One region of the Cytobacillus sp. QJM3NY_8 genome, then DNA from elsewhere that is predicted to be linked to it. Evidence: predicted binding sites of a transcription regulator. Region 1 holds the regulator's gene; the other holds the start of a gene.
The links. Region 1 encodes NrdR, which represses ribonucleotide reductase genes. Its sites were predicted from a motif close to AACACNATATATNGTGTT; they were not measured.
Positions count from the first base shown of each region.

Region 2: the regulator NrdR is predicted to act here: its motif matches at 9,224-9,241, upstream of AC0VZ9_RS20595 (vitamin B12-dependent ribonucleotide reductase).

Region 1 is NZ_CM149681.1:4,282,397-4,298,038, reverse strand. It holds gene hflK (FtsH protease activity modulator HflK) at 1-759, shown strand, start outside; gene hflC (protease modulator HflC) at 752-1,684, shown strand; gene polA (DNA polymerase I) at 2,063-4,696, shown strand; gene mutM (DNA-formamidopyrimidine glycosylase) at 4,991-5,818, shown strand; gene ytaF (sporulation membrane protein YtaF) at 5,913-6,548, shown strand; gene coaE (dephospho-CoA kinase) at 6,573-7,172, shown strand; gene AC0VZ9_RS22040 (glyceraldehyde-3-phosphate dehydrogenase) at 7,418-8,449, shown strand; gene speD (adenosylmethionine decarboxylase) at 8,774-9,148, shown strand; gene AC0VZ9_RS22030 (hypothetical protein) at 9,287-9,691, shown strand; gene nrdR (transcriptional regulator NrdR) at 9,806-10,267, shown strand; gene AC0VZ9_RS22020 (replication initiation and membrane attachment family protein) at 10,409-11,845, shown strand; gene dnaI (primosomal protein DnaI) at 11,845-12,774, shown strand; gene ytxC (putative sporulation protein YtxC) at 13,054-13,938, shown strand; gene thrS (threonine--tRNA ligase) at 14,648-15,642, shown strand, end outside.
Region 2 is NZ_CM149681.1:3,989,904-4,005,545, forward strand. It holds gene AC0VZ9_RS20550 (SIMPL domain-containing protein) at 1-348, shown strand, start outside; gene AC0VZ9_RS20555 (hypothetical protein) at 434-601, shown strand; gene efp (elongation factor P) at 637-1,194, opposite strand; gene AC0VZ9_RS20565 (M24 family metallopeptidase) at 1,220-2,281, opposite strand; gene aroQ (type II 3-dehydroquinate dehydratase) at 2,283-2,729, opposite strand; gene AC0VZ9_RS20575 (YqhR family membrane protein) at 2,940-3,470, opposite strand; gene AC0VZ9_RS20580 (SA1362 family protein) at 3,888-4,274, shown strand; gene AC0VZ9_RS20585 (patatin-like phospholipase family protein) at 4,355-5,239, opposite strand; gene splB (spore photoproduct lyase) at 5,345-6,370, opposite strand; gene AC0VZ9_RS20595 (vitamin B12-dependent ribonucleotide reductase) at 6,518-9,079, opposite strand; gene AC0VZ9_RS20600 (lipoate--protein ligase family protein) at 9,424-10,260, opposite strand; gene AC0VZ9_RS20605 (rhodanese-like domain-containing protein) at 10,443-10,826, shown strand; gene gcvPB (aminomethyl-transferring glycine dehydrogenase subunit GcvPB) at 11,080-12,540, opposite strand; gene gcvPA (aminomethyl-transferring glycine dehydrogenase subunit GcvPA) at 12,533-13,879, opposite strand; gene gcvT (glycine cleavage system aminomethyltransferase GcvT) at 13,896-14,999, opposite strand; glycine riboswitch at 15,500-15,587, opposite strand.

The DNA.
Region 1 (15,642 bases):
AAGGAAACCTTTTCGCTCCAGTTTGGATATGAAGAAAAGGATGGAGAAATAAAGGATTTTCCTGATGAGACAAAGATGATAACCGGTGATGAAAATATCGTTCTGGCAGATCTGGTGGTACAGTGGAAAATTACGGATCCGGAAAAATATCTTTATAATGCTGAAGATCCAGAAGAAATCCTATATGATGCTACTTCCTCATCCTTAAGAAGTATTATAGGGGGATCTAAAATTGATGATGCACTAACTTCAGGAAAAGCAGAAATTGAAGCGGATGTCAGAGAGCTCCTAACCTCTTTAATTGGCAAATATGATATTGGCATATCCGTTCTTGTAGTCAAACTGCAGGATGTGGAACTGCCGAATGATGATGTCAGAAAAGCCTTTACGGATGTAACGGATGCGAGGGAAACCGCCAATACCAAAAAAAATGAAGCAGAAAAATATAAGAACCAGAGAATGAATGAAGCAGAAGGTGAGAAGGAGGCTCTTGCCTCCAAAGCGGAAGGTGAAAAAGCGGCCCGTCTGGAAAGAGCACGTGGAGATGTGGCAGTATTTAATAAATTGTATGGAGAATATAAGAATAATCCTGATATCACAAGAGAGCGGCTTGTCATTGAAACGCTGGAGCAAGTCCTTCCAGGTGCTGAAATTTACATTATGAATGACGATGGAAATACAATGAAATATTTCCCGATCAGGCCGCTTGAGAAAGAACAGGCCAAACCGAAAGAGGAAGCTGGTGAGGATAATGAGTGATCAGAATGTGGTAAATATCAATGAACGGGGCGGGAATTTCCAGTGGAAAAGTTATACCAAACTTGGACTCATCCTTGTGCTTGTCATTGCCGCACTCGTAATTCTTTTCAGCAACCTTTTTATTGTAAAGGAAGGGGAGTACAGGGTCATCCGTCAATTTGGAGAGGTAGTCCGGATTGAGAGCGAGCCTGGATTAACATACAAAATACCATTTATCCAAAGTGTTACCACGCTCCCTAAATACCAAATGACTTATGACGTGTCCGAAGCTGAAATCAATACAAAGGACAAAAAGGTTATGATTATTGATAATTATGCAGTATGGAAAATTGATGACCCGAAGAAAATGATCTCAAATGCCAGAACATTGGAGGGAGCGGAGGCCAGAATGGAAGAATTCATCTACTCTGTGACCCGCTCCGAATTGGGCCGGCTGAATTATGATGAAATAATTAATGATGAAAAGTCATCAAGGGGATCATTGAATGATCAAATTACTACTAAAGTGAATGAATTGCTTTCTAATGATAACTATGGAATCACAGTAACAGATGTACGAATTAAACGAACAGATTTACCTTCTGAAAACGAACAGTCCGTGTACACCAGAATGATTTCAGAGCGCCAGTCAACAGCCCAGGAATACTTGTCCAAGGGTGATGCCCAGAAGAATATCATCATTGCTGAAACGGACAGGAATGTCAGGGAAATGCTGGCCAAGGCCCAGGCGGATGCTGAAACGATCCGGGCGGAAGGAGAAGCGGGAGCTGCGAAAGTCTACAACGAAGCCTTCTCAAAGGATCCTGAATTTTATTCCTTGTACCGCACGCTAGAATCATATAAAAAGACCATTAATGGTGAAACTGTAATTGTTCTCCCTTCGGACTCACCATATGCCCGACTGCTGATGGGGTATACGGATTAATAATTTTTAACCCAAAAGCCGTTATTTTTCTTTCTCTATCTGCTCATGATAGAATAAAGGAAAATAACGGCTTTTTTATTGTGGGCAAGGCGCTTGCGCTTTTCTAGTTAGATAACTGTCTAGCTTCAGGCGCCATCAGCTCTAGGGTCTAGGCCAATCCGTCTAAAAGGTTAAAGAACACCCTTTCAGCCGGCTTGTCATATGCTTGAGGCCCACAGGACATGGAAGGCTTCGTCAGCATAAACATCGCACGACCGAAAGCGATAGCTTTTGGGAGGATGTGGGTTATGCAGACGTTGCCACAGGACGTGGCGTTTTTAGTCTGCGTGCCTTTATTAAGCGGGCGCCTTCCGCTTTTCTGATAGGAGGAGATATTAGTTGGATAAAAAAAAGCTTGTTCTGATTGATGGCAACAGCATAGCTTATCGGGCATTTTTTGCTCTGCCGCTTTTAAACAATGATAAAGGAATACATACAAATGCTGTCTACGGATTTACCATGATGCTGCAAAGGATTCTCGAGGATGAAAAACCAACTCATCTTCTTGTGGCGTTCGATGCCGGAAAAACAACCTTCCGCCATAAAACCTTCAGCGAGTATAAAGGCGGAAGGCAGAAAACACCGCCTGAGCTATCAGAGCAGTTCCCCTATATCAGAGAACTTCTTGATGCTTACGGGATTTCCAGATATGAACTGGAAAACTATGAAGCGGATGATATTATTGGAACACTGTCCCTGCATGCCGAAAAAGATGGCTATGAAGTTAAAGTTATATCTGGGGATAAGGATTTAACACAGTTAAGTTCTGATGCTGTAACAGTCAGCATTACCCGCAAAGGCATTACTGACATTGAAGAATACACACCAGCTCATATAGAAGAGAAATACGGAATCACAGCTGACAGGATTATTGATATGAAAGGCCTAATGGGAGATAGTTCCGATAATATCCCAGGAGTTCCGGGAGTTGGGGAAAAAACAGCCCTTAAATTGCTGAAAGAGTTTGGAACCCTTGAAGAGCTCTTGGATTCTGTTGATAAGGTGAGCGGGAAAAAACTGAAAGAAAAGCTGGAAGAATTCAGGGATCAAGCTTTAATGAGCAAAGAACTTGCCACTATCACCAGAGAAGCCCCTGTTGAAATTAAAATTGAAGATATTGAATATGAAGGTTTTGATAAAGAAAAAGTTATAAACATCTTTAAAGAATTAGGCTTTAACTCTTTACTGGAAAAGCTGGGCGGTGACACAGAAGCGGTCGAAGAGAAACTTGAAGAAATTGAATTTATCATTGCGGATGAGATTAAGGAAGAGATGTTTACCGATGAAAATGCATTTTATGTTGAGCTTCTAGAAGATAATTACCATTATGCAGACATCATTGGTTTTTCCGTTGCGAATGATAAGGGGAATTTTTTCTTCTCCAAAGAAACGGCCTTAAAGTCAGATGTTTTTAAAACGTGGGCTGAAGATGAAACGAAAAAGAAGACAGTCTATGATGCCAAAAGATCGGAAGTCTCACTCCGGCATCATGGAGTTCATCTAAAAGGTGCCGATTTTGACCTTTATATTGCTTCTTATCTTATTAACCCATCTCAGACTATTGAAGATATGGCCTCTATAGCAAAAAATCATGGCTATAATGCGATTCAATCTGATGAAGCTTTTTACGGAAAAGGAGCAAAAAGGCGGATTCCGGAAGAAAAGGAACTCGCCGGGCATTTGGCAAGGAAAGCAGCGGCCTTGATGACATTGAAGGAAAAATTGGATAGTGAATTGAAGGAAAACCAGCAATCCGAGCTTTTTTATGACCTGGAAATGCCGCTGTCTCTGATTTTGGCTGATATGGAATCAACCGGTATTAAAGTGGATCTTGAGCGCCTGAAAACAATGGGACAAGACCTGCTCTCCAAATTGGATGAAATCGAAAAGCGCATACATGAGCTTGCCGGAGAAGCGTTTAATATCAATTCTCCAAAACAGCTCGGTGTGATCCTTTTTGAAAAATTAGGGCTGCCTGCCATTAAAAAAACAAAAACAGGGTATTCCACATCTGCTGATGTTCTGGAGAAACTAGAGAACAGCCATGAAATTATCCGGGACATTCTGCATTACCGCCAGCTTGGCAAACTTCAATCCACTTATATTGAAGGCCTGCTTAAGGTGGTTAACTATGAAACAGGCAAAGTCCACACCAGATTTAATCAGGCTCTTACACAGACAGGAAGGTTAAGCTCAACAGATCCGAACCTGCAGAATATTCCGATCCGTCTGGAGGAAGGGAGAAAAATCAGGCAGGCATTTGTCCCTTCAGAACCTGGCTGGGCCATCTTTGCAGCAGACTACTCGCAGATTGAACTGAGAGTACTGGCTCATATTGCGAATGATGAAAAGCTGATTGAAGCATTTATTGAAGATATGGATATTCACACGAAAACGGCAATGGAAGTATTCCACGTTAATGCCGATGAAGTTACATCCAATATGCGGCGCCATGCAAAGGCCGTAAACTTTGGAATTGTCTACGGAATCAGTGATTATGGCCTGTCCCAAAGCCTGGGTATCACACGGAAAGAAGCGGGTAAATTTATTGACCGCTATCTGGAAAGTTATCCTGGCGTTAAGCAGTATATGGATGATATTATCCATGATGCTAAACAAAAGGGATATGTCTCGACCCTTCTTCACAGAAGAAGGTATCTGCCTGAAATCACAAGCCGAAACTTCAACCTGCGAAGCTTTGCAGAACGAACCGCCATGAATACACCAATCCAGGGAAGCGCGGCCGATATAATAAAAAAAGCCATGATTGACATGGCTGACCGCCTAAGAAAAGAAGAACTCAAAGCACGCCTTCTGCTGCAGGTTCACGATGAACTGATCTTTGAGGTGCCAGAGGATGAAATAGAAACGCTCAAAAAAATCGTACCGGACGTTATGGAAAATGCAGTAGAATTGAAAGTTCCGCTAAAAGTGGATTATTCCTTTGGGCCAACGTGGTTTGATGCGAAATAAAAGTTGGTCTTGAGGAAATTACTTTGCAAGTAATTCACCTAAAATGATTTTTCTTGTTGTGATATGCTAAGTGCTATTAAAGATCGTGTTAATTGGAGTGGAAGGTGCGGGACTCCTGCGGGAGTGGCGAACCCAGGGAGACCCCACAGGTGCATAGCGCCGAGGAGGCTCCCGGAAGCCCCGCGGAAAGCGAGTGCCTGCAGCGGAAATTAACACCCCGGCAAACAGGATTCAATATATATCATAAAGCAAAGTCCAAAGCATTTTTAACTGATTTACAAAGGAGGGAGGACCATGCCTGAACTTCCTGAAGTTGAAACGGTCAGAAGAACATTGCAGGAATTGGTCATTGGCAAAACCATTGCACATGTTTCGGTTTTCTGGCCCAAAATGGTTAAGCATCCGCAAGAGCTTGTCCAATTCAAGGATGCTTTAGCAGGCCAAATTTTTCAGGACATTGGCAGGAGAGGAAAGTTTCTAATACTCTATACCATTGATTATGCCCTTGTGTCCCATCTGAGAATGGAAGGCAGGTACGGACTTTTTTTAAAAGAAGAGCCTGTTGATAAACATACTCATGTGATTTTTCATTTTACAGATGGCACAGAGCTCAGATATAAGGATGTCCGTAAATTTGGAACGATGCACTTATATGCAAAGGGTGAAGAATTTAAGACTCTTCCGCTGGCACACCTGGGACCGGAACCATTTGGAGAAGAGTTTACGGCAGAAGACCTTGCTGCAAGACTTGCACGGACCACCCGCAATATCAAAACTGCACTTCTCGATCAGAAAACGATCGTAGGGTTAGGAAATATTTATGTCGATGAAGCATTATTCCGTTCACGAATACATCCTGAAAGAGCGGCAAATAGTTTAACAAAAAGCGAATTGGAGACACTTCACAAAGAGATTGCAGATACCCTGAGGGAAGCGGTTGATAAGGGAGGGAGCACCATTCGCTCCTATGTTAATTCCCAGGGGCAAATTGGCATGTTTCAGCTTGAACTTTATGTGTATGGGCGAAAAGGGGAAGATTGCAAAGTCTGCGGAAGCACGCTTGAGCGGATCGTGACAGGAGGCAGAGGGACAGTCTATTGTCCAGCATGCCAGAAAAAATAATAATGCAGAATAGAGCTGAAATGCGTTTCGAATAACATTGGATGGGCTTCTTCCATATACTATCGTAGCGATTGACAGGAAGGAGCTCTATTCTATGGCGCATACATTCTCTCTTTTGATACTTGCTTTTGCTGTCAGTCTTGACAGTTTTAGTGTCGGTTTAACCTATGGCTTAAGGAAAATGAGCATACCATTTAAATCGATCAGTATAATCGCTTGCTGTTCAGCTTTAACATTAATGGCTGCCATGACAATTGGCCATTTTATAGAAGCCTTTTTATCTCCGGCTTTAGCTGAAAGTTTTGGGGGAGTCATACTTATTTTTCTTGGTGCCTGGGTACTTTATCAATTTTTCAGGCCGGAAAAGATTAAGGATGTCCTGCCGCATGAAAAAACGATTGTGAACCTGGAAATCAAATCTCTTGGGCTTGTCATTAATATCCTGAAAAAGCCGATGTCCGCTGATTTTGACAAATCCGGAACCATCACAGGAATTGAAGCACTGATGCTCGGGCTCGCTTTATCCCTTGATGCTTTCGGAGCTGGGATCGGTGCAGCCATGCTTGGGTACTCGCCTTTCTACCTGGCAATGACAGTCGCCGTTATGAGTTCTCTGTTTGTGTTTATGGGAATGCAAGTAGGATCCCTCTTCTCCAAAAGCGGGTGGGTCCATAAGTTCTCATTCATCCCTGGAATTATTTTAATCGTAATCGGGATATTAAAAATCTAGCATTTTAAATGAAAGGAACACACTATGTCACTGACTGTAGGTTTGACAGGCGGGATTGCAAGCGGGAAAAGCACCGTTTCATCTCTCCTCATCGAAAAAGGATACACTGTAATCGACGCGGATATAGAAGCCAGATTAGCTGTTGAAAAAGGAGAGGAAGCTTATCAGGAAATTGTCCGTCATTTTGGGGAAAGGGTTCTGCTCAAAGACGGTTCAATTGATCGTGCGGAACTGGGCTCCATTATTTTTCATGATGAAAAAGAGCGGAAAGCCTTAAATAGCATTGTACATCCTGCTGTCCGCAAAAGAATGACAGCCAAAAAGGAACAAGCTATCAGCCGTAATGAACAGATGATTATTTTAGATATACCGCTTTTATTTGAAAGTAAATTACAATACATGTGCGACAAAACATTATTAGTTTATGCAGATGAAGGTATACAGCTGCAGAGGCTGATGCAAAGAAATCAGCTTTCCGAGAAAGAAGCAATGGCAAGAATTCATTCCCAAATGCCTTTAAGAGAAAAGAAGGCATTGGCCGATGCTGTAATCGATAATAATGGCAGGATTGAAGAAACAGAGAAACAATTGTGGGATATTTTAAGAAAATGGAATGCTATCTAAGGGCCTGTCACAGGCTCTTTTTTGTTGCATTTAATACCCAATTAGTATGACAAAAATAAACTATATGTTTCTGATTTTTAGACCATTACCCCATAAAACATGGTGAAAGTAAAGGGTTTATATTTCTGAATTGTTAAACATTAAAAAATCCGCATTTAATTCATCACAAATGATTTTATATATGTTATACTAATTACATCTTAGGGTAACAAAAAGTATAACACTAATGCGGAAGGGGCCGTAACATGAAGGCGAGAATAGCGATTAACGGTTTTGGAAGAATTGGACGTATGGTTTTTAGAAAAGCCATCCTTGATGAAAATCTTGAAGTGGTTGCCATAAATGCAAGTTATCCAGCTGAAACTTTGGCACACTTAATTAAATATGATACAAACCACGGACCATTCGAAGGAAGTGTTGTTCCTGAAGACAATGCTATTGTGGTGAACGGAAAAAGTGTTAAGCTTGTCAGCAGCCGAAATCCTGAAGAGCTTCCGTGGAAAGAATTGAACATCGATATCGTCATTGAAGCAACAGGAAAGTTCAATTCACGTGATAAAGCAGCTCTTCACCTTGAAGCCGGAGCTAAAAAAGTAATTCTGACTGCTCCTGGAAAAAATGAAGATGTGACTATTGTTATGGGCGTAAATGAAAGCGCATTAAAAATTGAAGAACATGATATTATTTCTAATGCTTCATGTACAACAAACTGTCTTGCACCTGTTGCAAAAGTCCTTGATGAACAATTTGGCATTGAAAACGGACTTATGACAACAGTTCATGCATATACAAACGACCAAAAAAATATTGATAACCCGCATAAGGATTTACGCCGGGCGCGTGCTTGCGGACAGTCCATAATCCCGACTTCCACTGGTGCCGCTAAAGCTTTGTCGCTGGTATTGCCTCACTTAAAGGGCAAATTGCATGGAATGGCACTCCGTGTCCCAACGCCTAACGTTTCATTAGTTGACCTCGTAGTGGACTTAAAGCGCGACGTTACATTAGAAGAAGTGAATGCGGCATTTGCAACTGCTTCACAGGGATCGCTGCACGGTATCCTTGATATTACTGACGAACCATTGGTTTCAATTGATTTCAACACAAATGAACACTCTGCCATCATCGATGGATTATCTACAATGGTAATCGGCACCAGCAAAGTAAAAGTACTTGCATGGTACGATAATGAGTGGGGTTATTCCTGCCGTGTTGTAGACTTAACAAAATTTGTTGCACAGGAACTTTTCCAGGCATCTGCAGTAAAAATTGGATAATCGCCAATTTCTCTTAATATAAAACTACCCATACCCTTAAAGCCTGCCATTCCCCGGCAGGCTCCTTTTATTGGACAGAATTAAATCCTGAGAAGGACAAAGCCTTCAGAAATTTTGCCAAAAAAAATGTAAAACAATGTGTTGCAAAAAGAAATTAAACAAAGTATACTAATCCTCGTGAACTTCTCCGAGGTTTTGGTATGGTAGCTACTTAAAGGGTTAGGACCTCTCTGGACTAACTTTCCCCCGTGGTAGTTATGGACCAGTTTAAATCTGGAATTTCATTAATTAATAGCTTAAAAGTTTAAAGGGGGAAATTTGAATATGGAAACTATGGGTCGTCACGTAATCTCAGAACTTTGGGGATGCGATTTTGAAAAGTTAAATGATATGGATTTTATTGAGCAGACATTCGTAAATGCTGCATTAAAATCTGGTGCTGAAATTCGCGAGGTTGCATTTCATAAATTTGCACCACAGGGTGTAAGCGGAGTGGTTATCATCTCTGAATCTCATTTAACTATTCACAGCTTCCCGGAGCATGGCTATGCCAGCATTGATGTGTATACGTGTGGAGATCTTGACCCTAACATCGCTGCAGACTTTATTGCAGAATCGTTAGGAGCTCAAACGCGTGAGAATATCGAAATTCCTCGCGGTATGGGTCCAGTTCAAGTTAAACAAGCTCAAGTACTTTAATAACAGAATGATCTTAGGCAATCCAGAGGTGTATTCAATACACCTCTTTTTATTTTGTTTAATACTCTGCCACTACCTTTAGTATCTTCCTCAAAAATAGTACAATAAGGATACATAATAAATATCGGAGGAAAGAGGATGTCTATTTTCAGGCAGCTTGCCAGCCGCTATAAAAAGCAGTGTGAAACAAATGAAAACCACTCTGATCCTGAGCTCACTACAAGATATTATAGAACCAATACAGCTCAAATGATGCAAACGATTGAAGATTTATTTAAAGCAGACCAGAATGTGAACATTCTCAGCATTTCCAGAGAACGCGGCGAGATAGCAGCAGAAATTAAGAAAAATAAAGCTTGTTTTGCCATTGTCACAGTCGTGACTGTCAGGCCTTTCGAAACGGCTGTAGATATCAATATCTCAACTGAGCAATCCTCCCCGGCAGGTGTCCACCCAATCCTTAAGGGAGAAGTTCTTTCCATTTATGAAAAGGTGAATAAACGGCATGATTTTCTCGGTTCTGCAAGAAACGCAGATAAATAGTTGTACTTGTACTGACAACTCCTTTTTTATAAGATAAGAGTATCAAATAAAATTCGGTAATTGATCTAACGCCAGCAAAATAACTTACTTATAAAAGAATTCGGAGCTGATTGTATGAGATGCCCTTCATGCCAAAACAATAATACCCGTGTTCTCGATTCCCGTCCTGTTGATGACAGCAGATCCATTCGGCGCAGAAGGGAATGCGAGAAATGCGGGTACCGGTTTACGACTTTTGAAAAAGTGGAAGAAATTCCTTTAATTGTTGTGAAAAAAGAAGGCACCAGAGAGGAATTCAGCCGGGAAAAAATACTTAGAGGCCTTATTAAGGCATGTGAAAAGAGGCCGGTTGCCCTAAAGGACCTGGAGGACATTACTTTTGAAGTGGAAAAAGAGCTCCGCAGCAACGGTGTCTCTGAAATAAAAAGTGATGAAATTGGCGAAATGGTCATGGACAGGCTCGCAAATGTGGATGATGTGGCATATGTTCGTTTCGCATCGGTTTACAGGCAATTTAAAGATATCAATGTTTTTATTGATGAACTCAAAGAATTAATCAAAAAAGAACACTCTTAAATCAGGTCAGTTGCCGCTGTCCCTGATTTTGAATGAAATAGTTTGATGGGCTGAAGGATTTCTTTGGCTCTTTTTTTACGGTATATGTTTTTGATATTAATCAATGTGATAAATATTCTTAATAGAAAAAGGTGAAATACCATGGCCCAGCATTGGCAGGAGATGCTCCCCATTGATCGATATACAGTAGCAGCCAGCGGGCTTTTGCATGATTATGACCGAAAAGTGCTGACGCTGTTATACCAGCCGCTCATTGGCTCTGTGTGCTTCAGTTTATATATGACATTATGGGCGGAACTTGAAGAAAATCGGCTATGGTCATCTTCTAATTCACACCATAGTTTAATGAATTTCATGGACATGGGGCTTAAGGATATATATGAAGCCCGCCTTAAGCTTGAAGGGATAGGACTTTTAAAGGTATACGTAAACAAAGATGAAGAGACAAGGTCATTTATTTATGAACTGCTTCCCCCGCTGACACCTGAACAATTTTTCCTTGATGGCATGCTTAATATTTATCTTTATAAGAAATTGGGCAGAAACCAATTTATGAGGCTTAAACGCTTCTTTTCAGAACAGAAGGTGAAGACAGCTACAGGGTATAAGGAAGTAACCAAGGCTTTTCAGGATGTATTTCAATCAGGACACCCTGGTTCTTTTGAGATTGACGATGAAGTGGTGCAGCTGATGAATGAATCAGAGGTGGAAGGGTATATTGGAAGGCAGGAGCAGGAAGGTATTCAAATCGGGAATGAAGATTTTAATTTTGAACTGCTTCAGGCAGGGCTGAATGAATCACTAGTACCGAAAAAGGCCATTACAGTTAAAGTAAAGGAATCTATCAGCAATCTTGCCTTTTTGTACGGAATCGACCCCATTCAAATGAAAAATATCGTCATCAGCGCTGTAAATGAAGATAATGAGATAAACATTGATGAGTTGAGAAAATCTGCACGGGACTGGTATCAATTCCAAAACCAGGACCAGCTGCCATCCCTGATTGACAGGGTTCAGCCTGCCATCCATCAGACTCATAAAAAACAGCCTGAAACGCAGGAAGAAGAGTTGATCCGTTATTTGGAAATCACCTCACCAAGGCAGCTATTAAAAGATATATCAGGAGGGGCAGAGCCATCAAAAGGCGATATGCAGATCATTGAAGATGTCATGTTTCAGCAAAAGCTTTTGCCAGGGGTAATTAATGTACTGATTCAATATGTTATGCTCAAAACAGATATGAAATTGACCAAAGGCTACGTAGAAAAAATAGCTGGCCACTGGGCTAGAAAGAAAATAAAAACACCCCAGGAAGCTATTGCTTTAGCTAAGAAAGAACACCGGCAATACCTGGATTGGGCGGAAGGAAAGAAAACTGCCAGCACAACCGGTAACAAAAAGAAGCCAATCAGGACAGAGATGCTTCCGGACTGGTTTGATGAAAAAAGCAGTTCATCAGCCAAAAAGAAAGAGCCCCAGCAGCAAATAAGCGAAAAGGATCAGTATGAGCTGGAAATGAAGAAAAAGGAGCTTCATGAAAAATTAAAAAAACTGCGTTCACAGGAGGTGACTGATTGATGGAGAAAATTAATGAAACATTAAGGCGCCTTGCGGGCAATGAAGGTTTTCAAAAAAGGTATGAAATGATGAGAAACCAAACGCTTAATCACCCTGAAGTAAAGGCTTTTATCCAAACTCATCAAGATGAATTGACATCTGAGATGGTTGAAAAGAGCCTTAGCAAACTCTTTGAGTATACACAGCAGAGCAAGGAGTGCAATAAATGTCCGAGCCTGGAGGGCTGTGTGAACTTTATGCAGGGCTATCATCCGGAACTTGTGATTCAAAGAGGATCGGTCGATCTGAAATATGATAAGTGCCCGCGCAAGGTCATGCACGATGAGAAGCGGAGAAATGAAAAATTAATTCAGAGCTTATATGTACCATCTGATATCCTTCATGCCACTTTTGATTCCATATATGATGATGACGATCGTATTGAGGCCGTTGATAAGGCGGCATCTTTTGTTATGGACTACCAGCCGGGATCCAAGGGAAAAGGAATTTATTTTTATGGGAAATTCGGTGTAGGAAAATCTTATTTGCTTGGTGCTATCGCCAATAAGCTTGCAAGCCAGAAAGTATCCTCCATGATTGTCTACGTTCCTGAACTATTCAGGGAATTGAAAAATTCAATTGGAGATCAAACTCTTAACAGCAAAATTGAAACCATTAAAAAAGCACCGGTTTTAATGTTTGATGACATTGGTGCAGAAACCATGTCCAGCTGGACAAGGGATGAGATTTTAGGGCCGATTCTGCAGTTCCGCATGCAGGAAAGCCTGCCAACTTTCTTTACTTCCAATTTCGACCTGCAGGGTCTTGAACATCATCTCTCCTACAGCCAGCGCGGAGAGGAAGAGAAAATGAAGGCAAGGAGAATCATGGAGCGCATTAAATACCTTGCTGAACCAGTGCTTGTAGAAGGACCGAACAGAAGAGTATAATAATCTGAAAGCTGCCGATAAAGTGTCCGGCAGCTTTTGTTATAAAGTAAGAAATCATTCCTTTGAACTTTGATGCTGTCTAGCTTCGGCAGCGTATACATCGCACGACCGAAAGCATTAGCATTTGGGAGGACGTGGCGTTTTTAGTCTGCGTTCCTTCATGGGCAAGGCGCTTCCGCTTTTCTTATAGTTTAATGCACTAAAAGGCTAATCCCACTTCTAACTTGGCCAAGTCCGCCATATACATAGAACAGAGATTTGTATAAAGGGGGGATTTGGTTGATCGAAATCATTTTCCAAAGCAGCACGGATGCGAGGAATTTTTATGAGCATCTTTATGAGCAGCTGCAGTCTTTTTGTCAATGTGATAATAATATTCTTCATTTTGAAGATCGACATATAGTCAGAGTCTCTGCTGGAAATAACGGCAATGTCCTGAATATTGTTAAGGAAGTATTTTTTCAATTTATAGTGAACCAGAAGCAGGATGATTGGTTTAAACGGATACTGATGGAGCATTATTATTATGAGGATGAAGGTGAACAGCAGCAGATTCTTGAGATCATTCACTCTATTTTGGAAGGAAGCAGGGAGGATCTTGCTGCGTTTGTCAGTGGCCTGGATGTAAAAGAAAGCTTGAGGAGCGCAATTGATCAGCTGTTTCAGAATAACATTTCCTTTTCTTTTGATTCTTTTGTAAAATTCCGAATGCGGCCGCTTATGAATGAAATGACCAAATACGTTGAAGTTTCCATCGATGAATATAAAATGGAGCAGGAATATCAGATGTTTATTCATACATTGAGGGACTTCCTGTCAGGAAAGCAGCCAAAGATTAATACGATCCATGTCGTGATGGATGAAGGTGTTTATTTTTATGATGAGCACTTGTGCGAAATTAAACGCGGAGAGCTATTAAGAATGATTGACCGCAAGCTATTATCCAATCATCCTGTATACGTGGATTCTGTTACGATTGCGCCGCTGCTCTCAATCGCACCTTCAGCCATTTATCTGTATTCAGATGATTTCGAGCAGCCGCTGGTCAGAACAATCCGCAATATTTTTGAAGAAAGACTTGAATTAAGCTCTATTGAAGCCTTTTATAATTATCAAAACGCCCATTCTTATGCCGATGATGAAAAATGTAAAAGATACCCTTGATTTTCCTGAAATAACAAACTATAATAACGTACATATTATAAAAATCGAGCAAAAGTTGCGATGAGGATATGGGTATTCTGATACGGTTTAAAGAGAGGGAAGGCAGGGCTGAAACCTTCCTAACACGATTCGAATGCTTACCGCCTCTGAACTCCAGCCAGGAAATGGGCTGGCGGGAAAAGACCGTTATCTTACTACAGAGTCGTTTTTTTTCTAAGAGAACGAGAAGTAGGGTGGAACCGCGTGTTAAATACAACTCGTCCCTTTTTTAGGGACGGGTTTTTTATTTTTTTAAGTGTATAACCCGTTTAAGGAGCAAATCTAATCCAGCTCCAGCGCCTAGCCCCTCGAGGTCACAAGTTTGTCTAGTTGCGGCTCCAGGGGACGAAAGACTAACCCATCCCTTTCAGAAGGAGAAAACGCCTTCTTGCAGGGCTTGTCTTCGTCCCTGGGCAGTCGCCTCCACATTTCGGGAATCCTTCAAAAAAGGAAAGAACGCCTTTTTATGAGGCCCGCCTTGTGCTTGTCGGGGCTGATCAAGGCGCTTGCGCTTTATCGCAGTCTAACGGACAGTATATCCCCATGCAAGTTGGTTACACTCGATACGTATGTATGGATAACTGCCCGTAATGCCTGATAAGTTCAACTAACAATCAGGAGAAAATGACTCCTGATTGGAGTTTCACTTTATAAATAAGGAGGAAATATCATGTCAGAAGTTGTTAAAGTTTCGTTTCCAGATGGAGCTGTAAAGGAGTACCCAAAGGGAACGACAACAGAAGATATTGCAGCTTCGATCAGCCCGGGCCTGAAGAAAAAGGCAATTGCCGGCAAGCTGGATGGAGAAATGTATGATCTTCGCCGTCCAATCGAAAAGGATGGAGCTATTGAAATTGTAACACCGGACTCAAACGATGCGCTGGAGGTTCTTCGCCACAGTACTGCCCATCTAATGGCGCAGGCAATCAAGCGTTTGTATAAAAATGTAAAGCTTGGGGTAGGTCCTGTCATTGAAGGCGGATTTTATTATGACATCGACCTCGAAGAATCACTTTCACCAGAAGACCTTCCTGTGATAGAAAAAGAAATGAAGAAAATCATTAATGAAAACCTTGACGTTGTCCGCAAGGAAGTCAGCCGTAATGAGGCGGTTCAGATGTACAAGGAAATTGGTGATGAATACAAGCTTGAACTGATTGAAGCCATTCCTGAAGATGAAACAGTGACAATCTATGAGCAGGGCGAATTCTTTGATCTCTGCCGCGGAGTCCACGTTCCATCGACCGGCAAACTAAAAGAGTTTAAATTATTAAGTATTGCTGGCGCCTACTGGAGAGGCGACAGTGACAATAAGATGCTTCAGCGCATTTATGGTACAGCTTTCTTTAAGAAAGAAGACCTGGCCGAGCATTTGCGTCTCCTTGAGGAAGCGAAAGAGCGTGATCATCGTAAAATCGGCAAAGAGCTTAACTTGTTCATGAATTCGCAAAAAGTCGGACAGGGCTTGCCTATGTGGCTTCCAAAAGGGGCAACAATCCGCCGCAATATCGAGCGCTATATCGTTGACAAGGAAGAAAGACTGGGCTATGACCATGTATATACTCCGATCATGGGAAGTGTAGATCTTTATAAAACATCCGGGCACTGGGATCATTATCAGGAAGATATGTTCCCTGTAATGGAAATGGATAACGAACAGCTTGT
Region 2 (15,642 bases), 290 kb from region 1:
GTCGATGAGATAGAAAATACGGGACTCGTTGTGGATACAGCAGTGAATAATGGTGCAAACACCATCAGAGGAATTCATTTTGAAGCTGAAAACCAGTCTGAATTGTACCGGCAGGCATTAAGTCTGGCCGTTATGGATGCTTACAAAAAGGCAGAAACAATTGCCTCTGCACTAAGAGTACAATTAATCAGCACCCCGCTATCCGTTGCGGAAGGAACTTTAGGCATGGAGCAGCCTGTTTCGTTTCAATCCTCCACTTTTGTTAAAAGTGCCGTCAGCACACCTATCCAGCCGGGAACCATAGACATAGAAAGCCAAATCACAGCAGAGTTCACATATTATAGTTAAAAGATCTTCGTCTTATAATCATGAGGATAAAGCTAATACTAATAATGTCTCACTTAGTAACTTCCCAGAGAAATGAGGTTTAAGGATGAATGAGAACTTAGGTGAATTTTTAAAATACCAGAAAAAAGGCGACAGGGCTTATCTTGGCGGAACACGCGATAACAGAAATGGTCCTGCATCTGACCCTGATTATAATAATCGCAATGATACTGACATATCCCCTGGAGCTGAAGGCAGGAAATATAAAGGATAAAAAAAATCCCGAGAAATCGGGATTTTTTTATCAAATTATGCACGAGACACGTAGGAACCATCAGTTGTATTGATGATCAGCTTATCCCCTTCATTGACAAAGAAAGGAACTTGTACAGTCAGACCTGTTTCAAGTGTAGCAGGTTTCGTTCCGCCGGAAGCAGTATCCCCTTTAATGCCTGGTTCTGTTTCAGTCACTGTAAGTTCAACAGAGTTAGGAAGCTCGATTCCAAGAGACTCTCCCTGGTAAAGCATAATAGCAACTTCCATGTTTTCTTTTAGAAACTTTAATTCGTACTCAATTGCAGATGCAGGCAGCTCGATTTGCTCATAAGACTCATTGTCCATGAAAACATGCTGATCTCCATTTGCATAAAGGTATTGCATTTTGCGGTTATCAATTTGTGCCCTCCCTACTTTTTCACCTGCGCGGAAGGTTTTTTCCTGAATGGCACCTGTGCGGAGGTTGCGCAATTTGGAACGTACAAATGCCGCTCCTTTTCCAGGTTTAACGTGCTGGAAATCCATTACACGCCAAATGCCGTTATCAACTTCAATCGTCAATCCCGTACGAAAATCGTTTACAGAAATCATGAGTTTGTCCTCCTATTGTGTACAATTAAAGAATGATCAATTCTTTAGTAGAATGAGTAAGCGTTTCGTTGTGATCCTTTGTAATGACTGTATCGTCCTCAATGCGGACACCGCCAAGGCCCGGTATGTAAATGCCCGGCTCCACCGTTACAACCATTCCAGGTTCAAGGATAACATCAGACTTAAATGACAATGCAGGCCCTTCATGCACTTCAAGCCCGATGCCATGTCCGGTAGAATGGCCAAAATACTCGCCATAGCCTTTACCAGAAATATAATCGCGAGTTAAGGCATCTGCTTCTTTGCCGCTCATTCCCGGTTTGATGCCTTCCATCCCCCGCTCCTGAGCTTCCTGCACGATTGTATAGATTTCTTTCAGCTTATCTTCAGGTTCTCCAACAGCAACCGTGCGGGTAATATCTGAAACATAGCCCTTATAATAAGCGCCGAAGTCCAGTGTGACCAAATCGCCTTTTTCGATAACCTTATCACTGGCGACTCCATGCGGAAGTGCTGAACGGTATCCGGATGCTACGATGATATCAAACGATGATGAAACTGCACCCGCTTTTCTCATAAAAAATTCTAATTCATTCGAAACTTCCAGTTCAGTAATTCCCGGCCGAATGACATCAAGAATATGTTTAAACGCAGCATCTGCAATGTCAGCTGCCACCTTTATTATCTTAATCTCTGATTCGGTCTTTATCAAGCGTAACTTTTCAATTGTGTCAGAAACAGGGACAAGTTCAGCGTTAACAGCTTTTTCATAAGCCTTATAGGAAGAAAAAGTTAGATGATTCTCTTCAAAGCCAAGCTTTTTGATCCCAAGCTGTTCAGCCTGTTTGGCAACTTCTTCAGGAATTGCACCAGTATGCTTTACAATTTCATACCCTTCACACTGTTTAGCTGCCTGTTCCGTGTAGCGGAAATCGGTTATGAAGATTGCTTTATCCGCACTGATTAATACGACGCCGGCTGAACCGGTAAAGCCAGTCATATAGCGGCGATTGTAACTGCTGGTAATCAGCATTCCATCTATCCCAGACTCTGTAAAGCGTTCGCGTAATTTTTGTATTTTCTCCATCTTATCCTCTCCCCTTTTGAATATCCAATAATGCATGAAAAGCAAGTTCATATCCTTTAAAGCCCAGGCCAACTATTTGCCCTATTGCAGCAGGTGCAATGACAGAAGTATGCCTGAATTCTTCTCTGGCATGAACATTAGAAATATGTACTTCGATCAAAGGAACCTGGATTCCTGCAACAGCATCCCTGATCGCATAACTATAATGGGTAAATGCCCCGGGATTGAAAATAATACCCTGTGTGCCATCTTCATTGGCGGAGTGAAGCTTGTCAATGAGTTCCCCTTCATGATTTGACTGAAAACAGGACACTTCTGTCTCAAACGAAGCACCCAATGCTTTCATATTTTGCTCCAGCTGATCAAGCGTTTCTTTTCCATAAACACCTGGTTCCCTTTTGCCGAGCAGATTTAAATTCGGCCCATTTAACAGGAGTATTTTCCCCATGTTCAACCCCCTTTAACATAGTTGCTGACGGGCCTCTCTTTCTATTCAAGTCATTTCCCTGACAGCATCGAAAAAGAATGCCCATTAAGAACATTCTATCATAAAGCAAAATTTCATACAGTTCTGATGTATAGCGCTTTTCGCATAATTTTTCATCACTTAACAGCAATCGTGCACAAAGATAAAACATTCGTCATTATGCTTTGTTCATCAAGTTAAATCCGGATCTGTGCGGGTCTTTTTTTCATCTTCAGTCTTGCCTCTGATTTCTTGGGCTTCATATGAAATGGAATACCCTACGAAAACGCCAAATAATATATAGAAACAGATCGATGTGATAATTGTATTCCGCTCAAGATCCCAAAACGGGCTGATTCCAGGAAAGATTGGGTTGAGTATAAAAAATACCAGTAAAAAAAGGGCAACTCCATAGCCAGCCCCCACGAAAATACTTTGAAATTTCCGCAGCGCTGCATAATAAATTAAGGCCGCCACAATTGATATTCCTCCAATAAAGAGAATTGAGATCAATGTTCCCAGCCAGCCCTCTTTCCAGGCACCAATCGTCCAGGGTTCGAGAATGACATTAGGGCGAATTTCGGTAAAATTAAACACGTATGCCAGATAGGCCAGGCCGCTCCAAAGAATGCCTCCAACCAGTCCGGTAATGACCACCATTGCCATAAAAGACATTGGTTTTTCCCTTTGATCCTGTTCCAAGCGCTCCTTTTCTTCTGCCACTTTGCGCCACCTCCTTTTCCTATTATGTCCACACGCATTTATTCCATTGCACCAGATTTAAAATAAATGCAGATTGGATTAACCATCCTGCAAAGATCGTCCATATTTTTTATATAATTTCCTGTTGTATAGAGGTTTTATGAGATTTTAGGTCGAATAAAATAATTAATGATACAGTCCTTTGATTTTGTGCTTATTTGAGGTAATGTGTGTTCCGGGACTTGTGTGCATAGCATAAATTTAAGTATAGGCAGCATCCAGCTATTCCCGATACTTATTAAAAGATATATTCCGCTGTTTAAATTGTAAAGAAATAGGAAAAGAAAAATATGAAGACAACTTTCATTAATTATTTCGATAAACTTTAGCTTATATAGTTTAAAAGCTTATAAAATTGCTCATCATGCTTTTAGGGAGGTGGCTTTCTTGAAAAAACCATTTACATTTTATATTGTCTCCGGGCTCATTTTGCTAGCTGTTATCGGAGTTGCCGTCAGCCTGATCTCAAATCCTGCCGGTTTTTTGCAGAGAATAGCTGTCATTGTCATCATTGGTGCTGTTGTATACTTTCTTTTTCAGCGCTTTAACAGATTTAATCCCTCAAAGCGGGAACAGCGAGCTTTTATAAAGGCAGCCAAAAAATCAAAAAAGCGCTTTAACAATAAAGAAACGGGCTCAGCGAATGGAAGAAAGGCTTCTGTAGGTTCCCTTACTTCAATTAAAAAGGCTAAGAAAAAATCTTCTCCACACTTGACAGTCATAGAAGGCAAAAAAGGCAAAAAGAAAAATCGAGCCTCCCTTTAACTCGGGCTCGATTTTTTATTTTTATATGATAAGTCCTGAATTCTGGGGAACCTTCAAGAATCGGGCTCTGGCTTTTCTCTTTAATAGCTCCATGATGAAAAAAATTGCTCCGCACATTGCCTGCCGTGCTCCAGAAGATCTTTTTTCTTTTGCTCGGTTATATTAAATTCAGCAGTCAGCACGCCATCCGTTGGAATGAAAATAATGTTTTGTGCATGTTTTCTGGAGATGTATCTGGCATCATGTGCATCCTTCATCGTTTCAAAAAGCGCAGCATACATTTGGATGGCGTTGTCAATTTTATTCGGCGGCCGTTCGCTTAAATTATGGCTTAACTTTATCCCGAGGACAGGCCTTGTCTTTTTCACGTTTTCCTTATCAAAAAGCCACATGGGAAAATTGCTTAGAACCCCGCCATCCACAATGACACTCGAGCTGCTGTATGCGTTCAGCTTAACCGGCTCAAAAAAATACGGGAGACTGCAGCTCATCCTTATCGCCTTTGCTACCGAAAACGAAGCGGGGTCAATCCCATAATTTATAAGATCATCGGGCAGTACTACCAGTCTTCCGTTTGTCAGGTCAGAAGCTATGACTCTCAGCGATTGCGGAGGAAGGTCTGAAAAGGTTCTAATCCCCCTGTCAGCCAGCTTTTGAGCAATCCAGGTTTCCAGCTCGGATCCTTTATATAATCCCAGCCGCCAATAAAGGTTAAGCCATTTTCCTACTGCGAAGGGAATAAAGGTTTTTCTTTCATCAAGAAGCTTTTTTACATCAAACTGATCGACGAGCTGATATATTTCATCACTTGTATAATTGGCAGCAATTAAAGCAGCAACGATGGAACCAGCACTTGTCCCTGCAACCCGCTTAAATCGAAAGCCTCTTTTGTGAACTTCCTCATAAGCACCGATTAACGCAAATCCCTTGATGCCTCCTCCTGAAAAAACCCCATCTATATACATGTAAGCCACTCCTGTCGATGTACTTGCCCATAGAGGAACTCTTACTTATACATCTTTAATCAGGAGCTTTTTAAAATAGTACGGCTGACAAGCAAAAACTCAGGTTTAGGTGAAATATTGCACTTCTGCTTCTGGAAAATAAGAGTGAATATACCCCCTAATCGTATTTTCAAGATCCTTTGCTTCATCAGTCGGATAAACATACTTGCCTATTCCATATCTTCCCCACTTGTATTTGCGTTTTTCTTCATCCATTTCCAGCTTTGTTTTCGGGTAGCGTTTTTCAATTACCTTTTTGGCTGGTTTTGTAAATCTGTGCTGGATTAACTCGAAAGTTAATCCTTCCAGATTGATGCCTTCGAGCGATTTGCTTAACCTTTGAAAAAGTTCATGATAGCCTTCACGCCAATCATCATGCATGTAAATAGGCGCTACGATAAAGCCAAGCGGGTAGCCGGCATTAGCTACTTTGCGGGCAGCTTCAAGCCGATCGTCGAAAGAGGAAGTGCCCGGTTCAAAGTTTTTTATTACAAACCGCGAATTAACACTAAATCGAAATCGGGTTTTCCCATTATGTTTAGCATCAAGCAGATGGTCGACATGATGATACTTAGTGACAAAGCGGAGCTGGCCATACTCCGTCTGGCCAATAAATTCAATTGTTTTTTTCAGAGAATGGGTCAAATGATCAATCCCTACGATATCGGATGTACATGCAGCTTCAAATCGTGTAAGCTCCGGCTTTCTCTCCTCCATATATTTAGAGGCCTGCTCAAAGATTTCTTCAAGGTTTACATACGTGCGAATATATGGCTTGCTTCCAAGTGTGGTTTGCAGATAGCAATAGTGGCAGTGGCCCATGCAGCCTGTAGCAAGCGGAATGGCATATTCTGCCGAAGGCTTGGATGTATCAAATTTCAGAGTTCGTCTGATGCCTACCACCAAAGTGGATTTCGCATTGCGGTACTTTTGCAATTCGTTATCACCGGGAATATTTCTCACCTGGTTATGTGATGTTGTTTCCCTAATTTCCAAGTTCATTTTTTCAAATTTTCCCTTTAGCTCTCTTCCTAGGGGATATTCGAGAGCTTGAGGTTCTATATAAACTAGCTGAGGGATAAATGGCTTCATTAGGCATACCTCACTTTATCAATTTGTCCTGCCAGAGGAAAAATGTCAGCAGAACCCTATGTCTGTAGTATGAACCAATTAATCCAACAGCAAAAAAAGAAGATGGAACAATTATTTCCATCTTCTTGGTTCGTTTAAATTATTCTTTTATAAACCGCATTTCAGCTGGGCATTACAGTTTGTGCAAGTATTGCAGCCGCCGATTTCTTTGACTTTTCCTTTACGGCATACTGGACATGTATTGCCGACTTCCGAACCGATTGTTACATCGGTTGAACGCAGGTCGCTGATTGTATCAACCAGAACTACATGCTGCTTTGATTTTTCTTTTTTGACTGTATCTGTATCTTCAAAGCTGTTCTCTTCAGCTTTCAGCGTCAATACTTGAGAATCGCGTGAGCCGTCTACATAGACAGTGCCGCCCTTTGCACCGCCGCGGTATAAGCGTTCATACACTTGCTCAACCTGTTCAACACTGTAGCCCTTCGGTGCATTTACTGTTTTACTGATCGAGCTGTCGATCCAGCGCTGTATAACACATTGAACATCTGCGTGGGCTTCAGGAGCCAGATCCATTGCTGCCACAAACCATTCAGGCAGATTATTAGGATCTGCATCCGGATTGCGGTCTAAATATTCCTGAACAATATCTGCCTTTACTTCAATGAACTTGCCTAAGCGGCCGCTCCTGAAGTATGAGAAGGAGAAATATGGTTCAAGACCTGTAGATACTCCAACCATGGTACCTGTGGATCCAGTAGGTGCAACAGTCAGAAGATGTGAATTACGGATTCCGCTTTGTAAAATGGATTCACGGATATCCTCAGGCATTTTCTGCATGAAGCCTGTTTCTGTAAAAGCTTTGCGCAGGCGATTTGTTTCTTCAGCATTTTCACCTGTTAAGAATGGGAAGCTCCCTTTTTCCTCCGCAAGCTCTACAGAAGCTCTGTAAGCTGTGGCTGCAATGGTTTCGAAGACTTTGTCAATCAGCACATTGCCTTCCTCAGAACCATATTCTGTTTCACAATAGATCAGCAGATCATGAAGCCCCATAACGCCAAGGCCAACACGGCGCTCGCCTAATGCCTGCTTTTTGTTTTCTTCAAGGAAGTATGGTGTAGCATCTATTACATTGTCCTGCATACGTACTCCCACTTCAACAGTACGCTTCAGCTTTTCAAAATTAACGGTCTTATTTTCCTTATCTGCCATTTCTGCAAGGTTCACTGCTGCAAGGTTGCAGACTGAATATGGTGCAAGAGGCTGTTCGCCACACGGATTTGTTGCTACAACCTTTTGTCCGTAAGCCTGTGCATTGGTCATGTCATTGGCATTATCAATAAAGAAAATACCTGGCTCTGCCGAGTATGTTGCACAGATATTAATCAGGTTCCAAAGTTCTTTCGCTTTGATTTTGCGGTGAACACGGACTTTATAGCCAAGTTTTCCCCATTCTCTGACGTCACCGACTTTATGCCATTCTTCGTTGTAGGTTTTCATGGTATCAGCATCATATGATTCAACATCCGGGAAGCGAAGCTCATATTCTGCATCATTTTCAACTGCATCCATAAATTCTTTTGTCAGGCAGACTGAAATGTTTGCCCCGGTCAGGAATTCAGAATTATGAACACTGTAAGTACCGCCAGTCGCCAGTTTTTCTTCAGCATCCTGTATGATTTTATCGCTGAAACCGCCATAGCCGGGAATGCTCTTGTAATTGATAATACCCTGGTACATGGCTATTTCCTGTTCAGTAAATGGAGTGAATTTTAATTTTTCTTTAGCATATTTTTTTATTGTATCATCATTTGTATTTTCAAGAAGGAATCGTAAAATTCTTGGGTTTTGCATTTTCGAGATGATGAATTCGATGATGTCCGGGTGCCAATCTGCCAGCATAATCATCTGAGCACCTCTGCGGGAACCTCCCTGCTCCACAAGGTGTGTAAGCTTCGCAATATCATCAAGCCAGGATACTGAACCCGATGACTTGCCGTTTACTCCTTTAGCCAGTGTGTTGCGCGGCCTTAGGGTTGAACCGTTTGTCCCAACTCCTCCGCCTCGGCTCATGATTTCCATTACCTGCTTTCGGTGCTCGGAAATTCCTTCACGGGAGTCCTGTACGAATGGCATTACGTAGCAATTGAAATACGTAACATCTGTGTCGGCACCCGCTCCATACAATACGCGGCCAGCCGGAATGAAATTCAAGTTTTTCAATTCCTGATAGAACTTTTCAAACCATTCTTTTCTTTTTTCTTCGGTTTTCTCAACAGATGCCAGGCCTGTTGCGTTACGCTTGGCGATTTGCTCATAGAAGATTTCAAGGGGTTTCTCGATTACATCAAGAGGCTTTGTAATAATGCCTGTTCTCGATTCTTCCGGATCATCCAGTACTCCTCTGTAGTCTTCCTCGACTAAAACCTTGGCTGTCTTGTTTTCCCAGTCAATATCCTGGATGAATCCTAAGCCTCGTGCCGGAAATTTTGGATCTTCCTTGATTGTGAGGACGACGAAGTCACCGTTTGTGAGTGTCACTTTCTCGGTGTCTTTGAAGGTGTAACGATCTAGCATAACTAAGCGGGAAACACCTTTGTGGGTCATTTTCATATCTGGGGTTACAGGGTGAACCTGAGGAAAAAGACGGATATCCTTGTTTAAACGATCAATGTTCAATTTCATTTTTTGTCCTAGAGCAACAGACATTGTTACAACTCCTTCTAAATTCAATTATCAATTTGTGTAAGCATTCTGGCAGATAGGGTAAATCTATCTGTTTTAAAAGAGTACCCTAAAGTTACCATACCTCAAACCCCAAAATCAATATATAGTGTCCTAAATATTTTCGACACCACTACATATTGTGTCTAGTTCAACTAAAAGTGATTTTGTCAAACTTAAAATATACCAAAATTTAAAGAAAAACAGAGTTAATAGCCGATTTCCGACAATTAACGATAAATTTTAACATATTTTGAAGCTTGCACTTTTACAGGGCAACAATTGGAAAATTATTCATTAAAAAAAGAGAAAAAGCGACTTTGCCGCTTTTATCTCTTATAGTTCCAGTCATCACTTTCATATCGCTCTTTTGCGATTTTTTGTACATATGCCATTTCTTCATCTGTAAGCTTGTAAGGTTCAAGTTCAATATTCAAGCCTTCTTCAAATCCTTTTTTGAAAGTTGCTTTTGCTTGATCCAGGGTAATTTTTTCAGTTGTCAGCTCATTTATAGCAACAGCTTTATTCTTAAAAGCTTTTTGCATTCTCTCTTTGACTCTGTCATTCGGATACTTGAACAAGCTGAACAGCTTGTCTTCATCCAAATCAAGCAAAATGGAACCATGCTGAAGGATTACCCCTTTTTGCCTTGTTTGTGCACTCCCAGCCACTTTACGGCCTTCTACAACAAGTTCATACCAGCTGGGGGCATCAAAACAAACAGCAGATCTTGGATTTTTCAGAGAGTCCCTTTCTTCAGCTGTCTTCGGCACTGCAAAATAAGCTTCCATCCCAAGTCCGTGAAAACCTTTTAAAATCCCTTCCGAAATAACTCTGTATGCTTCAGTTACTGTATTCGGCATTTCGGGGTGGGCTTCAGGTACGATCACACTGTATGTGAGTTCATGTTCATGAAGTACGCCTCTTCCGCCTGTAGGCCTTCGGACAAATCCCAATCCATGCTGCTTCACAGCTTCCATATCTATTTCTTTTTCAACCTTTTGGAAATAGCCGATTGAAAGAGTCGCCGGATTCCAGCCGTAAAAACGGATTACAGGAGGCATTTTGCCCTCACTGTTCCAGTCAAGCAACGCCTCATCCAAAGCCATATTAAAAGAAGGTGACCCCTCTTTTGAATCGATAAAACGCCAAACCTCTTTAGTCATATGTAGCCCTCATTTTCAGATTCTTTAACTAGTCATTTGCGGTTAATAGTCTACCAAAATTCCAGTGAAATTTAAAGCAAGTTGAATTTCCATAACAAATTTAACAGATTTCCTTTACTCCTATTAGGAAAGGCTTATATAATATTAGTTGGCTTACCTATGTGTGAAAGGAGAAAGACATATTGGAAACACTTTATTTCATTCTTATCATTTTGGGTGCAATCATTACCTATTCCGTGATAACCTGGTTTTATCAGCGCCGAATTGTTAAAACGCTTACGGAAGACCAGTTCAGAGAAGGCTACAGAAAAGCCCAATTAATCGATGTACGTGAACCAAATGAATTTGAAAACGGCCATATTTTAGGTGCCCGCAATATACCGCTTTCACAAATGAAAATGCGCATGAAGGAATTGCGTCCGGACAAGCCAGTCTACTTATATTGCCAAAGCGGCATGAGAAGTGCGAGAGCTGCCCAGTTTTTGCATCGTAAAGGCTACAAAGACCTTTCACACCTGCAGGGCGGATTTAAAAAATGGACAGGAAAAGTGAAAGCGAAAAAATAATAGCAATATTTAAAAAGACCCCGTTATTTTAACGGGGTCTATTGATTGGAAACCCCTCTTCTAAGTTCAATCATATAATCTATTCGCCAAAACCGCTGTTCTTTTCTCATTTAGCTTGTTTCATGCCCAGGTTTTCGATTCTTTTCCCCGGAATCGCTGCAAATTCCCAAATTTCCCTATTCCTTCCCAGAGTTCACAAGTAGTCTATAAGCCGCAAAAAAAGAGTGCCCTCTTAGGGACACCCTTTTTCGTTTTATTGCTTTTGATAGCGAAGAACCGGCTTTCTTGCAGCCATTGTTTCATCAAGACGGCCAATTACTGTTGTGTGAGGTGCTTCCTGAACAATCTCAGGGTTTTCCTCAGCTTCTTTAGCTATTTGAATCATGGCGTCGACAAAAGCGTCCAGCGTTTCTTTTGATTCTGTTTCTGTCGGCTCAATCATAATACACTCTTCCACGTTAAGCGGGAAGTAGATGGTTGGCGGATGGTAACCAAAGTCAAGAAGACGCTTGGCAATATCCAATGTACGCACGCCAAGTTTCTTTTGGCGCTTGCCGCTTAAAACGAATTCATGCTTGCAATGTCTGTCAAATGGCAGGTCAAAGAATGGCGCAAGCCTTCTCATCATATAGTTTGCGTTTAATACCGCATTTTCCGTAACAGCCTTCAGTCCATCTGGCCCCATAGTACGGATATAAGTATAAGCCCGGACATTGATTCCAAAGTTTCCGTAATATGGCTTTACACGGCCGATTGATTGCGGGCGGTCATAATCAAATTCATATTGGTCACCGTTCTTTACCAGAACAGGCTTTGGAAGGAAAGGAATCAGATCCGCTTTTACCCCGACTGGCCCTGATCCCGGTCCGCCGCCGCCATGCGGTCCTGTAAAGGTTTTATGAAGATTAAGGTGAACCACGTCAAATCCCATATCTCCAGGGCGTGCTTTTGAAAGTACAGCATTCAGGTTAGCTCCATCATAATATAGCTTCCCGCCGGCGCCGTGAACAATCTCAGCCATTTCAAGAATGTTTTCTTCAAACAAACCTAAAGTATTCGGGTTAGTCAGCATAAGGGCAGCAGTATCCTCGCCAACCACTCTTCTTAAATCCTCTAAATCCACCAGCCCATTTTCATCAGATTTAACAGTTACTGTTTCAAAGCCTGCGACTGTCGCGGATGCAGGATTTGTTCCGTGGGCAGAGTCAGGAACGACTACTTTAGTGCGCTTTGTATCGCCATTCGCTTCATGATAAGAACGGATCATCATTAATCCAGTCCATTCTCCATGTGCTCCTGCAGCTGGCTGAAGTGTAACCTCATCCATTCCCGTAATTTCAATCAGATGCTCCTGCAGATCATACATCAGTTCCAGAGCACCTTGAACAGAGCTTTCATCCTGCAGCGGGTGCAAGTGGGCAAAACCATTGAAGCGCGCTACATTCTCATTGATTTTAGGGTTGTATTTCATTGTGCAGGAGCCCAGTGGATAAAACCCTGAATCAACGCCATGATTGCGTTTTGAAAGTGCAGTATAATGACGCATGATATCAAGTTCAGACACTTCCGGCAGCTCAGGCTCTTCCTCTCGCAGGTAGCCTTCGGGAAGAAGTTCGCCCAGGTCAATTTCTGGAATATCCATTTCAGGCAGGCTGTAGCCGATACGGCCTTCTGTGCTTAATTCAAAGATGAGTGGCTGATCTTCCTTATGCATGGTAATCCCCCATTTCTTTAACGAATGCATCAATTTCATTCTTCGTTCTCAATTCTGTTACAGCAACAAGCATATGATTTTTCAGGTCAGCATAATCTCTGCCCAAATCGTAGCCGCCAATAATGCCCTTATCAAGAAGCTTTTGATTTACTTCTTTAACAGGCTTATTCAATTTGATGACAAATTCATTAAATGAAGGGCCTTCGAATGGAACTTCAAAACCGGCAGCCTTAAATTGCTGTTTCGCATAATGGGCTTTTTGCATATTGGCAGCAGCCATTTCCTTTACGCCCTTCTTGCCAAGAGCAGTCATCGCTACAGATGCCGCAAGTGCGTTTAGAGCCTGATTGGAACAAATATTTGAGGTTGCCTTATCGCGTCGGATATGCTGTTCACGCGCCTGAAGAGTAAGCACGAAGCCGCGGCGCCCCTGATCGTCTACCGTTTGTCCGACAAGACGGCCCGGCACTTTTCTCATTAGCTTGGTTGTAACGGCAAAATATCCGCAATGCGGGCCTCCGAAAGCTGTAGGAATTCCGAAAACCTGGGCATCTCCTGCTACAATGTCTGCTCCTAATTTACCAGGAGGTGTCAGTGCGCCAAGAGCAAGCGGGTTGCTTGAAACAACAAACATGGATTTATGGGCATGGATAATCTCCTCAAGCTCTTGTAAAGGCTCGACTCTGCCAAAAAAGTTAGGATACTGTACAATGACAGCTGCGATATCATCGCCAATCATTCCATTTAGAGCTTCAAGATCTGTGATGCCGTCCTTATGAGGAATTTCAATCACTTCAATATATTGGCCCTTTGCATATGTCTTTACTACTTCTTTAGATTCAGGGTGAACGGCGCTTGAGATAAGAATTTTCTTGCGGCGTGTGCTGCCTGCGCTTAGCATGGCTGCTTCAGCAAGTGCTGTTCCGCCATCATACATAGATGAGTTGGCAACATCCATTCCTGTTAACTCACAGATCATGGTCTGGAATTCAAAAATTGCCTGGAGCTCTCCCTGGGAGATTTCTGGCTGGTAAGGAGTATAGGCAGTATAAAACTCTGAACGGGATAACACATGATCAACAATGATTGGCATGTAATGATCATAAACACCCGCACCAAGGAAAGATGTATTTGTACGAAGATCAGCATTTTTCTGAGCCATTTTAGTAAGCTCTTTCAGTAAGGCTGTCTCAGATTTTGCCGGCTTGATTTTATATTCACCCTTAAATCTTACACTTTCGGGAATATCACTGAATAGTTCTTCCACAGAACTGACGCCGATTTTTTCAAGCATTGCTTTCTGGTCAGACTCTGTCATCGGTAAATAGCGATGTTTCATCATTTTCTCCCCCCGGTTAGTTCTTTTCTCTTTTATAAAAAGGTGTTGCTGCAATCTTAGCCTTCAGTCGTTTGCCGCGGATTTCCACTTCCAAATCAGTTCCCGGCTCCGCATGCTCTTTCTTGATAAGAACAAGGCCAATATTCTTTTTTAATGTCGGAGATTGAGTTCCTGTTGTCACTTCCCCGATCAGTTCTTCCCCTTTATATACAGGATAGCCATGGCGCGGAATGCCGCGGTCAATCATTTCAATTCCAGCCAGCTTGCGGGGAACCCCATTTTCTTTTTGATTCTTAAGCACTTCTTTGCCGATAAAATCAGCTTCTTTATTGACTTTTACAGCAAAGCCGATTCCTGCCTCAAGAGGTGTGATTTCAGGCGAGAGCTCCTGCCCATAGAGTGCCAGGTTGGCTTCAAAACGAAGAGTATCCCTTGCGCCAAGCCCGCATGGCAGCACGCCTTCTTCTTTGCCTGCTTCAAGGATTTCAATCCATAATGCGACTGCATCCTGGGCATCACAATAAACTTCAAATCCGTCTTCTCCTGTATAACCTGTTCTGGAGACTAGCGCTTTCTTTCCATTCAGATCTACATCCTGCTGGAATTTGAAAAATCCGATATCCGACAGGTTCGTGCCAGCAAGCTTTTGGAGCACTTTTTCTGCAAGCGGTCCCTGAATCGCAAGCTGTGCCATATCTTCAGAAAGGTTTTTCAATTCCACATTCCCTTCAGCATGGTCCTGAAGCCAGTTGAAGTCCTTTTCAATATTGGAAGCATTTACAACCAGCAAATAATGATCATCCTCTATTTTATAGACAAGTAAATCATCAACAGTTCCGCCATTCTCATAACACATGGCTGTATATTGAGCACCTGAGTTCTTTAATTTGGAAATATCGTTCGTCATCATTTTTTGAAGGTATTTAAGGCTATCCGTCCCCTTCACTTCGATTTCACCCATATGGGATACATCAAAAAGCCCGGCTTTTGTACGGACTGCTTCATGTTCTTCTTTAATGCTTGAAAATTGAACAGGAAGATCCCAGCCCCCGAAATCAATGGTTTTTGCTCCGTAATCTTTGTACACCTCAAATAAAGGCGTGCGTTTTAACTGTGACATTTACTCGTCCCCCTTAAATCTTTTGAAGTTGTTGCAGGAACATAAGAAAAGCGGAAGCGCCTTGCCCACCCCCGACAAGCACAAGACAAGCCTCACGGAAAGGCGTTCTTTGCCTTTTTGGGAGGATTGCTCGAAATGTGGAGGCGATTGTCCTTTCAAGGAACGCAGACTGAGAGCGCCACGTCCTGTGGCAACGTCTGCATGACCCTCATCCTGGGGGCCTCAGGCATAAGACGGTTCCTGTAAGAAGGCGTTTTTCCTTCTGAAAGGAAACGGCTTATGCCCCCGAGTCCCTAGAAGCCGAAACAAGACAAGCTTGTGACCTCGAAGGAGTAGGCGATGGAGCTAGACAGTTCTCGAAGTTCAAAAATTTCTTGTTGAACATAAAAAAGGACAGAGTATCCCCTCAAATATGAGAAGATCTCTGTCCTTGCACCTGAAAGTTTACCGAAATCGGCTTTCCCCTTGGGTGGCTTATTAAAAAGCACTCTCCAGAGCTGCGTCAAACAAGAGTTCTTTTGCCTGAGAGATTCACAGATTTTGCTTGCTCCTTCGGCGCTACAAAGTAGTCTCTCCCCTTGTTGTCATTCGCATTTATAAAATTTTCCAAGTTGGTCATACTTATACCAAACAGAAAAAATAA